Regions from separate parts of the Marinobacter sp. tcs-11 genome, predicted to be linked through region 2. Evidence: riboswitches for the same ligand, from Rfam matches in the RefSeq annotation. Region 2 holds a riboswitch; the other holds the start of a gene.
What was found. Region 2 has a riboswitch for thiamine pyrophosphate ahead of thiB (thiamine ABC transporter substrate binding subunit). Riboswitches for the same ligand answer to the same signal wherever they lie in the genome.
Positions count from the first base shown of each region.

Region 1: it holds a riboswitch for thiamine pyrophosphate, as region 2 does, so the genes downstream of both, thiC (phosphomethylpyrimidine synthase ThiC) here and thiB (thiamine ABC transporter substrate binding subunit) in region 2, are expected to answer to the same signal.

Region 1 is NZ_LLYU01000009.1:67,744-75,699, forward strand. It holds gene waaA (lipid IV(A) 3-deoxy-D-manno-octulosonic acid transferase) at 1-941, shown strand, start outside; gene ARC85_RS11770 (TolC family outer membrane protein) at 989-2,392, opposite strand; TPP riboswitch at 2,530-2,643, shown strand; gene thiC (phosphomethylpyrimidine synthase ThiC) at 2,724-4,601, shown strand; gene ARC85_RS11780 (NUDIX domain-containing protein) at 4,716-5,336, shown strand; gene ARC85_RS11785 (DUF1249 domain-containing protein) at 5,333-5,818, shown strand; gene cpdA (3',5'-cyclic-AMP phosphodiesterase) at 6,029-6,835, shown strand; gene ARC85_RS11795 (T6SS phospholipase effector Tle1-like catalytic domain-containing protein) at 6,949-7,956, shown strand, end outside.
Region 2 is NZ_LLYU01000032.1:99-8,054, reverse strand. It holds gene pgsA (CDP-diacylglycerol--glycerol-3-phosphate 3-phosphatidyltransferase) at 1-17, shown strand, start outside; gene ARC85_RS18920 (ABC-type transport auxiliary lipoprotein family protein) at 14-622, opposite strand; gene ARC85_RS18915 (MlaD family protein) at 619-1,557, opposite strand; gene ARC85_RS18910 (ABC transporter ATP-binding protein) at 1,557-2,351, opposite strand; gene ARC85_RS18905 (MlaE family ABC transporter permease) at 2,355-3,503, opposite strand; gene ARC85_RS18900 (thiamine ABC transporter ATP-binding protein) at 3,540-4,154, opposite strand; gene thiP (thiamine/thiamine pyrophosphate ABC transporter permease) at 4,147-5,814, opposite strand; gene thiB (thiamine ABC transporter substrate binding subunit) at 5,819-6,823, opposite strand; TPP riboswitch at 6,872-6,963, opposite strand; gene ARC85_RS18885 (murein L,D-transpeptidase catalytic domain family protein) at 7,128-7,871, shown strand.

The DNA.
Region 1 (7,956 bases), on a different contig from region 2:
CCCCTTACGACACGCCCGGGGCTATTCGGCGCTTCCTGAATCGGGTTAACCCCCGCATCCTGGTGATCATGGAAACGGAAATCTGGCCCAATATGATCCGCCAGTGCCGACACCGTCATGTGCCTGTTTTTCTGATCAATGCCCGTCTGTCTGAACGATCTGCCCGGGGGTATGAACGGGTTCGGGGCGTGGCAGCACCTATTATCAAAAGCATCAGCTGGGTGGCTGCGCAAGCCGAAAAAGACGCAGAGCGGTTTCGCCGCATCGGAGTGGCTCCGGGTAATGTTGAGGTCACCGGCAGTGTAAAATTCGATGCGGATATTCCTGATGATGTCCGTGCGGCCTCTGTCAGCTTCCGAAAATCCCTGGGTGAGCGCCCCGTTTGGATTGCCGGCAGCACCCACACCGGAGAAGACGAGCAATTGCTGGCGGCTCATCGCCAGATTCTGGCTCAGCACGCCGATGCCTTACTCATCATTGTGCCCCGGCATCCGGACCGGTTTGATTCGGTAGCTGAGATGGCTCAAGGCGAAGGCTTTTCCGTGGTTCGCCGGTCAACAGGAGCATCTCCCGCTGGTGCGGAGGTGTATCTTGGCGACACCATGGGAGAGCTGATGATGCTTTACGGAGCCAGTGACCTCGCCTTCGTGGGCGGCTCACTGATCGAGCGGGGAGGGCACAATCCGCTGGAGCCTGCGGCCTGGGGCATTCCGGTATTCTCCGGCACTCATGTGTTTAATTTTGAGACAATCTATCAGCGCTTACTGGATGATCAGGGTGTCCAGCTGGTCGAAAATGCGGATGAGCTGGCGCGGGCGATCTGTTCACTGATAGACGACCCGGAGGCGCTGAAGGCGTACGGTGAGCGGGCTCTGGCGGTGGTCAACAAGAACCGGGGTGCGCTGGATAAGGTCGTGGAGGGTATTACGGAGCGGTTGTAACTCCGGGTGCCGCACTGGCACCCGGAATATTCTGCAAGCTGCCCGATTTACTGCACCGGATCGTCCAGTGTCTTTCCTTCTTCGGCCAGGGCTTCAATGCCCCGGGCGCCTTCGCTGAGCCAGTTGTTCAGGTCAATCAGATCCTGCGGGCTCAGGGTGCCTGCCGCCTGCTTCAGTTTCAGGGTGTTGATCACGTAGTCATAGCGGGCGTTGGCGTAATCCCGCAGCGCCACGTAGTACGCACGTTCTGCATCCAGCACTTCCACAATGTTCCGGGTACCTACATCATAGCCGGCGCGGGTTGCATCCAGTGCACTGCGGCGGGAGATGATGGTTTGCTCAAGGGCAGAGGCTGTCTCCACGTTGTTGTTCACGGTCAGGAACAGGCTGCGGGTGTTCACCTGTACATCCCGGCGCACCGTATTCAGGTCCTGTTCGGCGGCGGTGACCAGCGAACGCTGTTCCCGGGCGCCGGCCTGGGTGCCGCCGCCCGTGTAGAGCGGGATGGTCAGTGACAGTGAGGCAACGGACTGGCTGCGCTCCTGCTGGGTAAAAAGGGCGTTCTCCAGACTGGTTTCCTGGTAGGAGGCGCTCAGCTCAAGGGTTGGCAAATGACCGGACTTTGCCGCTTTCAGGCTGGCTTCGCTGGCATTGAGTTGCCTCAGGGCCGCCTGAATAGACCAGTTTTGCTCCACCGCGGTTGCTTCCCACGAAGTCGGATCCATGGGCTCCGGGCGCCCGAGCGGAAAATTCTGCCTGAGATTTTCCATGGCGTCCGGATATTCTCCGGTTAACCGGGCCAGTTGTTCCCTGGCCACATTCAGGTCGTTGTCGGCGGCGATGCGCTGGCTCCTGGCATCGTCGTAGCTGGCACGCGCTTCATAGACTTCGGTGACGGCAATGAGCCCCACGTCAAACCGTTCCCGGGCCTGTTCGTACTGGCGCTGGATGGCCGTTTCAGTCGCTTTTGCGGTTGTGACGGTGTCCTTGGCGCGCAGGACATCGAAGTAGGCGGTTGCCACATCCAGAATCAGTTGTTGCTGGGCCAGGTTGTACTGGGCCTCGGCCGCCTCGGCCTGGAACTGGCTGGCTTCGTAGCTGAACCAGTCTTGAGCCCGGAACAGTGGCTGGGTCAGCTCGACGCCGTAGCGGTAGGTTCGATAACTGTCTCCCGCGAAGAGTTGCCGCACCAGCTCATCGGCGTTTGCCCCCCCGGGTATATTCCTGGGCTTGAAACGTGTGTAGCTTGCTGACCCAACCGCCGAGATTTTGGGCAGCAGGGCGCTCTTGCTGACATCGCTGGTTGCCTGCTGGGCCTGGAACTGTGCCATGGCAGAGGCAATGCCGGAGTCATATGACAGTGCCTGCTCATAAGCCTCCACAAGATCCAGAGAGAAAGCGGGCTGGGCTGCGAGCAGGGTGATCAATCCTGGAAGTAAACGTTTTTTCATTGGTTCTCCTGAAATACTGACTCCGGGAATCTGCCCGGCAATGACCCAAAGGTATTGGTTGACCATTATGGACAATAATCGCTCCCGTCTCTAGACTTGCTAAGTCCACGTATTTTGTGGACAAACGAATTCAGAATCGCGTCCTGACGGGGTGCTGATTCGCCATAAACTGGCGATCGGCTGAGATTGCAACGCAGAACCCGCGACCTGATCCGGATAATACCGGCGTAGGGATTAAGACCAGATGAACCGCGACACTAAGCCTGTAGGGCAGTCTGTCGCAACTCCGTCATACGCGACCCGATACCACAAGACCATCCGGGAGCAGATCATGACGGACTTACCAGCATACCTCAGCGACTCCGCAAAAGTAGACTCCGCAGCAATCAAACCATTACCAAGCTCACGAAAAATATACGTGCAGGGTAGCCGACCCGATCTGCGGGTGCCAATGCGGGAAATTACTGTGGGCGACACTCCCACTGAAATGGGTGGCGAGAAGAACCCGCCCGTGGTGGTATACGATACCTCTGGGCCCTACACAGACCCGGAAGCCACCATTGATCTGCGCAAGGGCTTGCCGCCGGTTCGCGCCGCCTGGATTGCCGAGCGGGGCGATGTACAGCAACTGGAAGGCTACACCTCCGAATTCACCCGCCGTCGCATGAAAGACCCGCAGCTGGACCCGCTCCGCTTTATGGATGAACGCAAACCCCTGCGTGCCAGGCCCGGCAAAAACGTCAGCCAGATGCACTACGCACGCCAGGGGATTATTACGCCGGAAATGGAGTACGTGGCCATCCGGGAAAATATGATGCTGCAGGAAGCCCGGGACAACGGCCTACTGGCGGACCAGCACCCCGGCCAGTCATTCGGGGCCAGTTTGCCTGCGGAAATCACTCCGGAGTTCGTGCGCGATGAAGTCGCCCGTGGCCGGGCCATCATCCCCGCCAACATCAACCATCCGGAAATCGAGCCGATGATCATTGGCCGCAATTTTTTGGTGAAGATCAACGGCAACATCGGCAACTCCGCGGTCACCTCGTCTATCGAAGACGAAGTGGAAAAGCTCACCTGGGGTATCCGCTGGGGTTCCGATACGGTGATGGACCTGTCCACCGGCAAGAACATCCACGAAACCCGCGAATGGATCATCCGCAACTCCCCGGTTCCCATCGGCACCGTGCCTATCTATCAGGCGCTGGAAAAGGTGGGCGGCGTTGCGGAAGACCTGACCTGGGAAATCTTCCGGGACACCCTGGTCGAACAAGCCGAGCAAGGCGTGGATTACTTCACCATCCACGCGGGTGTTCGTTTACACCACGTGCCCCTCACCGCCAAACGCACCACCGGCATCGTTTCCCGGGGTGGTTCCATCATGGCCAAGTGGTGCCTGGCGCACCACAAAGAAAGCTTCCTGTATGAGCATTTCGAAGACATCTGCGAAATCATGAAAGCCTACGATGTCTCTTTCAGCCTTGGCGACGGCCTGCGCCCCGGCTCCATCGCCGACGCCAACGACGCAGCCCAGTTCGGCGAACTGGAAACCCTGGGTGAGCTGACCAAAATTGCCTGGAAACACGACGTCCAGTGCATGATCGAAGGCCCCGGCCACGTGCCCATGCACCTGATCAAAGAAAACATGGATAAGCAGCTGGAATGCTGCGACGAGGCGCCGTTCTACACCCTCGGCCCGTTGACCACGGATATTGCCCCGGGCTATGACCACATCACCTCCGGCATCGGCGCGGCGATGATCGGCTGGTATGGCTGCGCCATGCTCTGCTACGTCACCCCGAAAGAGCATCTGGGCCTGCCCAACAAAGACGACGTAAAAACCGGCATCATCACCTACAAAATCGCCGCCCACGCTGCCGATCTCGCCAAAGGCCACCCAGGCGCCCAGATCCGCGACAACGCGCTGTCCAAGGCCCGCTTCGAGTTCCGCTGGGAAGACCAGTTCAACCTCGGCCTGGACCCGGACACCGCCCGCGCCTACCACGACGAAACCCTTCCCAAGGAATCGGCCAAGGTGGCGCATTTCTGCTCCATGTGCGGGCCTAAGTTCTGCTCCATGAAGATCTCCCAGGAAGTCCGGGACTACGCGGCAGAGCAAGGCATTGATGAGGTATCGGCGATTGACGCCGGTATGCAGGCGAAATCGCGGGAATTCGTGGAATCAGGCAGCAAGATCTACGACAAGGTCTGACCCGCATCTGCATGCTTCCGCCATAGCGTGAATCCGAGCCTGGCGGGCTGTTAACTTGCACCCCGCCGTGGCTCCGGCTATCGTTCAAGGCCGAATGTGCAACCGGAAGCAGTAATGCCAAAACCATTCCAGTTCAACGCCAGTGATGTCAAAGTTGAAATGCGCGAAACTGTGTTCCAGGGCTTCTTCCGCATGGACAAACTCTGGCTGACACATCCGCGCTTCGATGGCCGCGACATGCCCGTTTTTAGCCGGGAACTGTTCATCCGAGGTGATGCCACCTGCGTGCTGCCATACGATCCGGGGCGCGACGAGGTTGTACTTCTGGAGCAGTTTCGTCTGGGTGCGCTCGGCCGTAATCAGTCCCCCTGGTTACTGGAGCTTGTTGCTGGTATGAATGAGGATGGTGAGAGCCCGGAAGAGGTGGCTCAGCGAGAAGGTCAGGAAGAGGCTGGGCTGAGTTTCAGTCGCCTGGACAAGATCTGCGATTACCTGGTGTCCCCAGGCGGTACCACGGAAATGATCCACCTGTATTGCGGTCAGATCAGCACCGCCGAGGCTGGTGGTGTTTTCGGTATGGAACATGAGCACGAGGACATTCTCAGCCACGTGGTGTCAGCGGATGAATGCTTTGCCATGATTGCTGATGGCCGCATCAATAACGCCGCCGCGATTATTGCCATCCAGTGGCTGCAACTGAACCGGGAGCGTTTGCGGCGGGAGTGGCAAGCATGACGGAGTGGGTAAAACGGCCCAGGCAGTATGTGCCGGACCTGCGCCAGTTGGGGGCACTCTGCGACGGCAACTATCAGCGCCTGCGCAAGCTGCGCCAGCTTGAGGTGGATGGCAAGCCCGTATGTGAGTTCGAACTGCACCGGGAGAACCAGTACCTGGGCCGGGTGCGGATTGAAGTACTGCAGACGGCCAGATTCACCGAAACCCTGTTGCTGGAACAAGTTCACAATAGTGGTCGGTGGCTGAATAACCCGCGGATGACAGTGCGCGTATACCACGACGCCCTGATGGCCGAAGTAATCAGCTGCTACCGGCAGCGACAGATTGCGCCCGTGAATGACTATCCGAACCGGTTTATGCATCACCCGGATGAAAAGGTTCAGGTGAACGGCTTCCTGGCCGATTGGCTGGACTACTGCCTGCGTTTCGGGCACCTGCCGATGGAGCATGCAGCCTGGTCGGCGGGCGAAGGCATCGATTGAAAGACATCATCTCTGCACGGTTTCTCAGTTCGCCGAAAGTCTATAAAGTCGGTTGTCGGACCTGTGGCAGAGTTGTCAAATACTGCAAAATCTAGCGTGCCGCTGGTCAGAATGTGATCCACCTTCCATTCGTGAACAATCAATCTGAACTCAGCCATCGTACACTTGTCTGGATTATCAACTGCTTGCAGAAAACAGAACAGGCCTGGCATGACCAAACCCACAACGGCGCGCCCACTCAATGTGTTGCAGCTTACCGATCCGCACCTGATGGCGTCTGCGGATGGCGCCTTGCTGGGAGTCAACACCCGTGACAGCCTGGCGGCGGTGATTGGCGAAGTGCTTCGCAATCACGGCCAGCCCGACCTGATTCTTGCCACCGGAGACCTCACCCAGGATGCATCGCCGGAGGCCTACCGGTATTTCGGTGAACAACTGCAGGCGTTTGATTGCCCCTCGCTCTGGATTGCTGGTAATCACGACGATTCTGCGCTGTTGTCTGCGATTGCGGCGGAGACCGGCTCTGATCAGAAACAATGGATACAGGGCGGCTGGCAGTTTGTCATGCTGGATTCCTCGGTACACGGCAAAGTGTTTGGTGAGCTTTCGGCCGATGAATTGAGTTTTCTCGATCGGGCTCTGTCCGAACGGCCAGAGCTGCCTGCTATGGTTTGCCTGCATCACCACCCGGTGGATATCGGCTCAGACTGGATGGAAAAAATCGGGCTCAAAAACCGGGACGCCTTCTGGCAAGTGATTGACCGGCATCCGCAGGTTCGTGTGGTGCTATGGGGTCATATTCATCAAGAGCTTGAACAGCAGCGCAATGGTGCATGTCTGCTGGCTACACCCTCCACCTGCATCCAGTTTGCCACAGGATCCAGCGACTTTGCCGTGGAGCCTTTGGCCCCCGGCTATCGCTGGCTGGAACTTGACCCCTCGGGATGCTTCAAAACGGAAGTCCGCCGGGCGGCCAGTTTCGAGTTTGACCTGGATGAGAAGAGTACCGGGTATTGATTCGGGCCTGGCTGAAGGCAGATCACGGTTTACGTTGACGACTTTGATAATATGACATCCCTGTGAAAGGGATTTCACAGGGAAAATCAGCACCCGTCAACGGATGACACGCAATGAAAATCATACAACCTCAGGATCTGCAGGCTGCAGATCTGCCAGGGCTGGAATCGCCCTTCTTTGCCTTGGAAAAAGCCCGCGGTTTTATTCAGAACGACCCCAACCTGAACCTTGAGCGTCTGCTTGGACGGCCGGCAACTTACGGTCTGGGAGCACGTGCGTTTAAGGAACAGCGCAATACGCATATCGAAAATGTCCTCCGGGAAATACGGGATGGGCGACTTCTTCTGGTTTTTGACAGTATTGATGGCGCACCATCCTCACCCGTCGTGCGTTGGCGTGAGGGGGAGAGAGGCGAGGGCCGTTGGCAGGTGACAGACGCCGGAGTTGATCATGAGATCATCGCCGGAGTAAACGCTCTGAATCAGCACGGTATTACCCCGGGAGATTTGCGGGTTCAGGGCAGTCTGGGCGTGGGAAGTCTGCCTTCAGGCGATTTCGCGATGGAGTATCGCCTTAAACAGCGCGAGCAGGCTTCGCGGCAAGACGTTCAATCCGGCGGCTCACCCAGCTCATTCTCGAAAAACGTTTTGCCTGTCTCTCCACTGACCAAGACGACCGAATCTTCCACCACCGAAGCACCTCCGGAGGTCCATCTCGAAATCGGCATCTTCACTGATGGCACCCTCAACAATGCTGAAAATTCCAGGGAACTGGAAGAGCGAGTGGCGACCGAATGCGTTGAGGCTTTTGAGCGCGGCGAGATGTCACTGGAGGAATGTGAGTATCGATTGTCTCTGGCATTGGGTGGGAGTTATGGCAATGCGCCGAGTAATGTGGCGAAGCTGGCTCGTCATTATATTGAGTCCAGTGAAGAATCGAATGGTCGAGCTACACATCGTCTATGGATTTATGCACCTGGTATTGGCACTAAAACTGGCGAAGGTGACTCGTTGGTTGGATCTGTTTCTGGAATGGGGGAGACAGGAATCGTTAGTCAGGTGAGAAATGCCTTTTCTAGAGTGGTTCGGCGAATATATGGTTTGGGACTCTCGAGCAATATT
Region 2 (7,956 bases):
CGAAAGAGGCAGGTTAATTGGCCGGAGGTTCCTGGGCCATACACTGGTGTGCCCAGGTGACTGTGGTCACGGATGAATGTGCACTGGCATTACTGAAGGCCTCCATCAACTCCCCCAGCGCGGTGCTTTGTGCGTTCGCACTGGCTTCATAACTCCTCACACACAAGCTCCGTCTGGTGCGATTATCCATGAGTTGCTGATGCAGCCTGATCACCACCCGTGTGCCAGTTTCACCATTCTCAGCATGAAATCCGGTCAGCTCGGAGACCAGGGTTAACTGCGACGTTGCCGGGCTGGTGTCGGTCATCACATTCGCGAACGCGCCGCTTGCCCGGAAGGTTTCCAGCAGGTGATCGCGAACGACCACGGGAATACTCTCTCGCCATCGGGCGCCTGCCAGGGCCCGGTATTCGTAAGCCGACGGTTTAATCAGAATACGAGCGCTGTCCAGCGGGTCAGAAGCCAGTGGCGTATCTACCCGAAGGCTGGCCGGCAGCGCCTGGTCAAATGCTGGCAAGTCGCTCGCTGGTGCCAGCTCCATCAGGCGAGGGGATTCGGGCACCGGGAAGACCGTGCAGCCAGCCAGAACCAGGCCCAAGGCGAGAGCGGATAGCACTTTCATTGTTCGTACTCCTTGATGCCGGTGCCGCCCCACAAGGTTCCGGTGGGGTCCTGCTCCAGCCTGCGGGTAAACGAGTTCAGGTTGCGCAAGGTGCTACGCAGCTCCCGCAATGCAGGGGTTATTTCTCCCAGACCCTGAAGCCCAGCGTCCAGCGCCAGTTCATTGTCGCCGGTGAGGGTGTCCAGTCGATCCAGGGTAGGTTGAAGGGTGGTCAGCGCCCTGGACATGGCCAGGAGAACCGGTTCCACCCGCTCATCCAGGACCTCTCGGGACCTGTCTGCCGCGGCAGACACCTTGATGGCAGCTTCTTCGGCACGGATGCCGGCTTCATCGAACCGGGTCATCAGCGCCTCAAGCTCGTCCCGGCTCGCCAGCAGGGATTCACTGGCCTGGCGGGCGTTTTCAAGAATTTCGGCAATGTTGCTCAGGTTGTCTTCGGACATCAGCCGGTTGGCATTCTCCAGCAACTGCTCTGCTTTGCCGAGCATGGCCTCGCCATTGGTCAGCAGGTTACTGAAGGCCGAAGGCTCGGCGGCTATCAGCGGTGGATTGGCTTTGTGGCCTTCCAGAATGGGGCTGTCTGGTGTGCCTCCGGTAAACTGTATGCTCATGCTGCCGGTTATGTTGGCCAGTACCAGGCCCGCGCGGGTATTCTCCCGTACCGGAATATCCTGATTCACCCTCACCAGTACCCGCACATGGGCGGGGTTGTCCGGCGCCAGGGTAAGATCCAGCACGTCGCCCACCGGGACGCCGGTATAGAGGACCGGGTTACCCTTGGCCAGCCCGCCAACCGGGTGATCAAACCCGATCCGGTAATAGGCCCAGTTAGTGTCGGTAGATGATTTTCCAAGCCACAGGGCAAACAGCAAGGCAGCGATGACTGCCGCAAGCGTGAAGAATCCGATGATAACGTGATGGGCCTTGGGCTCCATTAACCGGGCTCCTGTTTGGTTAGCCTGTTGTGGGCTGTAATCGCCGCGCGGCCACGGGGACCATGGAAGTAGTCCTGAATCCAGCGATCGTCGGTTTGTGCCACCTTTTCCAGAGTATCGGCAACCAGCACCCTGCGTTGAGACAGAACCGCAACACGGTCACAGGTGGTGTACAGGGTATCCAGATCGTGGGTAACAAGAAATACCGTCAGGCCCAGTGCGTTGCGAAGGGTGACAATCAGCTCGTCAAAGGCAGCAGCGCCGATCGGGTCCAGACCGGCGGTTGGTTCATCCAGAAACAGGATTTCCGGGTCCAGCGCCAGCGCCCGGGCCAGGGCCGCCCGCTTGACCATACCGCCGGAGAGTTCGGCCGGGTATTTCGTGGCGGCTTCTGGTGGCAGGCCGGTCAAGGCCAGCTTCATTCGGGCCAGTTCCTCCGCTTCGGCCCGCGACAGTCGGGCGTGTTCAATCAGCGGCAGCGCGATGTTCTGCTCAAGGTTCAGTGACGTGAACAAGGCGCCGCCCTGAAACAGAACCCCGAAACGTTGCTCATAGCGAGAGCGTTCGGTGGCGGATAGTTCCGTCAAATCTTCACCAAAAACGGTGATGTGCCCGCCGGACGGTGGATTCAGGCCAACTATACTGCGCAAAAGAACGGACTTGCCGGTGCCGGAACCGCCGACCACACCCAGAATCTCCCGGGGATACAGATCCAGATCGAGTTTCTCATGAACGATGTGGCTGCCGAACCGGTTGTCGAGTGCGCGTACCTGTATGACCGGATGATCCGCCATGCTTTACCAACCCATTTCCATGAAAAACAGCGCTGCCACGGAATCCAGCAGTATCACCATAAAGATAGACTGCACCACGCTGGAGGTGGTGTGTTCCCCGACAGACTGAGCACTGCCGGCCACTTTGAAGCCTTCCAGGCAACCAATGACGGCGATCAGAAATGCGAACACCGGCGCCTTGCCAAGGCCGACCAGGAAGTGCTTCAGGGCGATATCCCGTTCGACAATGGCAATGAACTGGCTGGGTGGAATGTCCAGAGCCACTGCGCAGACCACAGCCCCACCGACCATGCCCGAGATCATGCCGATAAACGTGAGAATGGGGAGGCTGAACATCATTGCCAATACCCGGGGAACGACCAGCAGTTCCACCGGATTGAGACCCAGGGTGCGAATAGCGTCGAGTTCTTCATTGACTTTCATGGCACCAATCTGTGCGGTGAATGCACTGGCGGTTCGGCCGGCCAGCAGGATGGCTGCCAGAAGTACGCCGAACTCCCGCAGGAACGAGAACGCCACCAGATCCACGGTGTAAATGGTTGCGCCAAAGTCCTCAAGAACTGTCGCGCCAAGAAACGCAACCACGGCGCCAACCAGAAAGGTAAGCAGGGCAACAATGGGCAGGGCATTCAGGCCGGTGTCGTGTAGTGCCGCCACAAAGGGTGTTATACGCCAGCGAGTAGGCCGGGGCAGGATGTAGAACAGGGTGCCCAGCGTCTGGCCAATAAACCCGGCCAGCAACCAGACAAGTTGCCCCAGCGTGGTCACCTTCTTTCCGATCTCCGCCAGAAACGCCACGACCGGGTTAACGGTTGCGACCGCCGCCGATGGCTGGTTCATGGCTTCAGCAACCGCCTGTATCAGGGCGCGCTGTTCATCCGGTAATTCAGCTCGTTGCAGAGCGCTGATCAGAGCCTCGCTGCCAAGCAGTTTCACCATCAACGAAGCGCCGGCAGTGTCCAGGCGGCCCAGGCCGGAAAAATCCGGGTTGCAGCCGGCTGCACGAGGTTTCAGGGCAGTTGTTTGCCGATTCAGGACGGAATAGTGGGACAGAGTCCAGTCGCCGGAAAACTTCAGCGTATGGCCACCGAATTCGGCGTTACCGGGAGTGTGGGCGCCAAGTGGCTGAGATAGGCCTGGTTCGTTTGCCACGGAGTCACGGAGTCCCTGTTTGAGTTCTCTGAAAGCTTAAAGATTCCAGTGGCTGTCTGCCAGTATTCTGCGTTCTTCTTCATCGTGACTGGCCAGTAGCATGGTGATGCCCCGGGCTTTCTCTTCCAGCAGCATGGCGTACAGAATCTTCCGGGTCTCGGTGTCCAGGCCCGTCATCGGCTCATCCAGCAAGAGCAATGGTTGGCGCCGCAGGATGGCTCGCAGCAAGGCAACGCGCTGGCGTTGGCCACCGGAAAGCTCGCCAGGCATTCTGGGACCGAAACCTGCTAACCCGGTGCGTTCCAGTCCGGCTTCAATGGCGTGGCGTTGAGATTCATCCAGCTTGAGGCCGGGGTGAATGCCAAGGCCAATATTGGTAAAGACATCCAGGTGCTCGAACAGGTTGTGTTCCTGGAACACGCTCGTGACCGGGCGCTGCCAGGGCTTTAGCAAGTGGATCGGCTTGTCCTGCCAGAGAATCCGGCCGCTGGCTGGCGGGAGAAAACCTGCAACCAGACTGAGCAGGGTTGATTTGCCGGAACCGCTGGGGCCCTGGATGGCCAGACATTCGCCGGCAGGCACGGAAAAATCGAATCGCCAGAGACGACCGTCAGGCCCATACTCGAAGGCCAGATCTTTGATCTCAAGCATGTTCAGGCTCCGGCAGTGGTTGGCTCGCAGCGGAAGTTGTTCTGGACTTAACGCCGGGAACACGGGAGAGCGATACAAAGATCAGTACCAGTAGCCCCAACAGCCAGAGCCCGGTACCTGCAGCTTCCGCCAACCGGTAACTGCCCAGTTGCTGATAAAGCAAAACCGGGAGCGTGGGTTTGCCCGGGCTGCCGAACAGGGCGATAACACCGAAGTCACCCAGAGATAATGCCACACCATACGCCAGGGCCAGAGCAACTGGACGGCGCAGATGCGGCCAATACAGCCATCGCCATCGATACCAGCCCAGGAGGCCCAGTTGGTCTGCCTGTCTGAGTGAGTCGGCATCCAGGCTTGCCAGTGGTCCGCGCAGAATCTGCAAGACAAACGGCACGGCCATCAGCCCGTTGATCAGGCCCACCAGGAACCATCCCTGCATGGTATTCCCCAATTGCGGCCTTAGCAGAATAAAAAGCCCGGTCCCCAGTACCAGAGGCGGTACGATCAATGGGAGGTAGCCAGTGACGGCCGGCACTATGGCCAGGCAGCGCCGACGAGCCCGGTTGGCTGCCGCCAGGGTTAGCAAGGCAACGACCACCGAACCGAGCCCGGCCGGAATGGCGATTAACAGACTGCGGGCGGTGGCCGGCAAGAGCTGCTGGTAAATAAAAGAAGCATCCGCCGTTGGCCATAACGCCGGTAAACCGCGCAGGATAATGGCCAGTAGTGGCGCGATCAGAAAGGCCGTGAAAATCGCCAGGAGCAGACCCGCTGAAAACCCTTGCCAGGGCCGTGCAAACAGAGGGACCGGACGTGATAACCGGCGGTTTGGCAGTACAGCGGTGTCCAGACGCTTCCGGAAAACCAGCCACCAGAGGATGCCACAGATCAACAGCTGCAGAATGGCAAACAGCGCGGCACGGGCGAAATCGAATTCAAAGCGCAGGGCCTGGTAGATGGCGACTTCCAGGGTGGTTGTTCCTGGCCCTCCGCCCAGCGTCATGATGATGGCAAAACTGGTGAAGCACAGCGTGAACACCAGTGCCGCCACGCCGGGCAGTACCGGTTTGATGGCGGGCCAGTGTACCGCACGCCACAGCCACCAGCCGCCGAGCCCAAGCTGAGAGGCGGTTCTCATTCGTGGCGCGGGTATGGAATCCAGAGCCTGCAACAGGATTCGGGCCGCCAGTGGCGCATTGAAGAACACGTGGGCGAGCAGAATGCCGTTCAGCCCATAAAGATTCCATCCATTACCAGGAAGCCAGATATTGAGCAGACCGGTGAACCAGCCCTGCCGACCAAACACCGCTATGATGCCTGAGACTGCCACGATAGTGGGTAAAACCAGACTCAACTCCATCAGCCGCAGAATCAATGTGCGACCAGGGAAGCCTCTGTAGCGGGCGAGGGCGGTCGCCACCGGGAGCGCCAGCGCCAGGCTTAACAGGACGGATAAAAAGGCCTGCCAAAGGGTAAATCGGACCACGCTCTGGAAATAGGAACTTGCCAGCGTGCGCCCCGGATCCAGCTCTCCGGCCTCCTGTAGTATGCTCCCCAAGCCAAGTGCCACGAGCAGCAATAGCCCGGTGCCGAGTAACAGGCCGGGCCAGATTTGCCAGCCAGGATGGCTGAAGGGGACGGCACTCGCGTGTGTTGGCATCACATCAGTCGGTCAGTGCATCAAGCCAGTCGTTCACCAACTGTCGGCGAATGGTGGCAACTTTCGCGGGATTTATATACAGGGCTTCGGATGGTGTAATCAGCTTGTCGAAAACCTCTGGCAATTCATCCCCAAGATCAACGGCCGGATACATCACATTCTTCAGTGGAATATGACGCTGGAAGTCCGCGGTCAGCATGAAGTCCAGAAACTCTCTGGCAAGTGTCTTGTTATCGGAGCTTTCCACCAGGGCGGCGACTTCGACCTGCAGGTAATGTCCTTCATTGAAACGGGCCGCCTGATAACGGTCAGTTTTGTCGATAGCCATGTGATACGCAGGAGAGGTGCTGTAAGAGAGGATCATAGGCGCTTCGCCATTCATGAATAGCGAGAAATAACCGTCACTCCAGCTTTGGGTGGTTGCGAGAATCTTGTCGCTGAGCTGCTGCCACTTTGCGGGCGCTTCATCACCATAGACGGCATGCATCCAGAGCAACAGGCCGAGTCCCGGTGTGCTGGTGCGCGGATCCTGAATAATGATCTTGAGATCGTCTGGCGCGTTGACCAGTTCTTCAAGGCTTGAGGGCGGCTCCGACAACTGCTCGGTATCGTAGACAAAGGCAAAATAGCCCCAGTCGTAGGGCACGAAAGTGTCGTCGTCCCAGTTAACAGGCAATGCCAGGCGTCCCAGTGATTGGCCGTGGCGGCCCAGAAGGCCGGTTTGCCGAGCGGTCTCCATGGTGCCGGTATCCAGCCCCAGAACCACATCTGCCGGAGTGGAGCTTCCTTCCAGCCGGAGCCTTTGCAGAATGTCTCCGCCGCTGTCCAATACGGTGTAGTTCAGGGAGCACCCGCATTGGGCTTCAAACGCCTCTTTAACCGCGGGCCCCGGGCCCCATTCGGCGGCAAAGGAGGGATGGGTATACACATTCAGGACGGTCGGTTCATCGGCGGCAACCATCAGCGGCAGCGACACGGCGAACAACGCGGGAATCAAGCGTGAAATCATACATTGGCACCTTGTTCAGTAGCGGGGGTGCCATGCCGCGAACACCACGAAAGGTGGTGACTCAATCCCTACGCCGGTATTAACCGGGTCAGGTTCCGCGGGTATGGTCTCAGCCCTTCCAGGCACCCCGTTGAGTTGAGTCAATGCTATCACGCCGGAGCCACACCCCGGAATTCGTATGTTTGATTACTGCTTGTTTATTTTTTGTACGGCGATGACGGGTGTCTCATTTTTTATTGATAGAATGGGGCATTTTTTGATCTGCGGATTTATGCAGCTTCTATCTGGTTGAGAGGTAAGTTTGATGCCAAAGCATCACAAACGACGAAAGATTTCTGCCCTGGTTGCAGGCGCGCTTTTTACCCTTGGGTTGTCGGCCGCAGGCCACGCCCAAACCGCGAACGAGGAGATGTTTGGACGTTTGGCTTCCGCGGCTCCCAAGCTCAGCCCACAGGTTCTCGAAGCTGCACTCAAGGCAACCCGTTGCGCCATCAGCAATGGCACGGCCATGCCAGAGCGGCTGGCGGTGATCGACTTCTCTTTGCCGTCCTCCAAAGAAAGGCTATGGTTGTTTGATCTGAACGAAGGAGAATTAATCCTTCGTGACCTCGTGGCTCACGGTAAAAACTCTGGTAATGCTGAGGCAACCGCATTTTCCAATATCGAGGGCAGTCACAAGTCCAGTATCGGCCTGTTCAAAGCCGCCGAATCCTATCGGGGTTCCCATGGCTATTCGTTGCGCCTTGATGGATTGGAACCGGGTTTCAACGACCTGGCTCGTCAGCGGGCAATTGTTATCCATGGTGCAGACTACGTTCAGGACAGCTGGGTAACAAAGTACGGCAGAATCGGCCGTAGTCATGGCTGCCCGGCGGTAGACAATCAAATCATCAAAACCGTGGTAGACGAGCTCAAGGGCGGACAGCTGGTGTTTAAATACTATCCCGATCAGGAATGGCTCCAGTCCTCCAGTTACCTGAACTGCGATTCCGCCGGGCAGCTGGCCGGCGCGCGTAATGCCACAGCGGTGGCTGGGGATCGATCCTGAATCGTTGCTGGCTAAACTTTGTGCAGATTTTCAGTAAAAACAGAAAGTTGAAAAAAAGGTGTTGACGGCGAAGGCGGAATCCGTA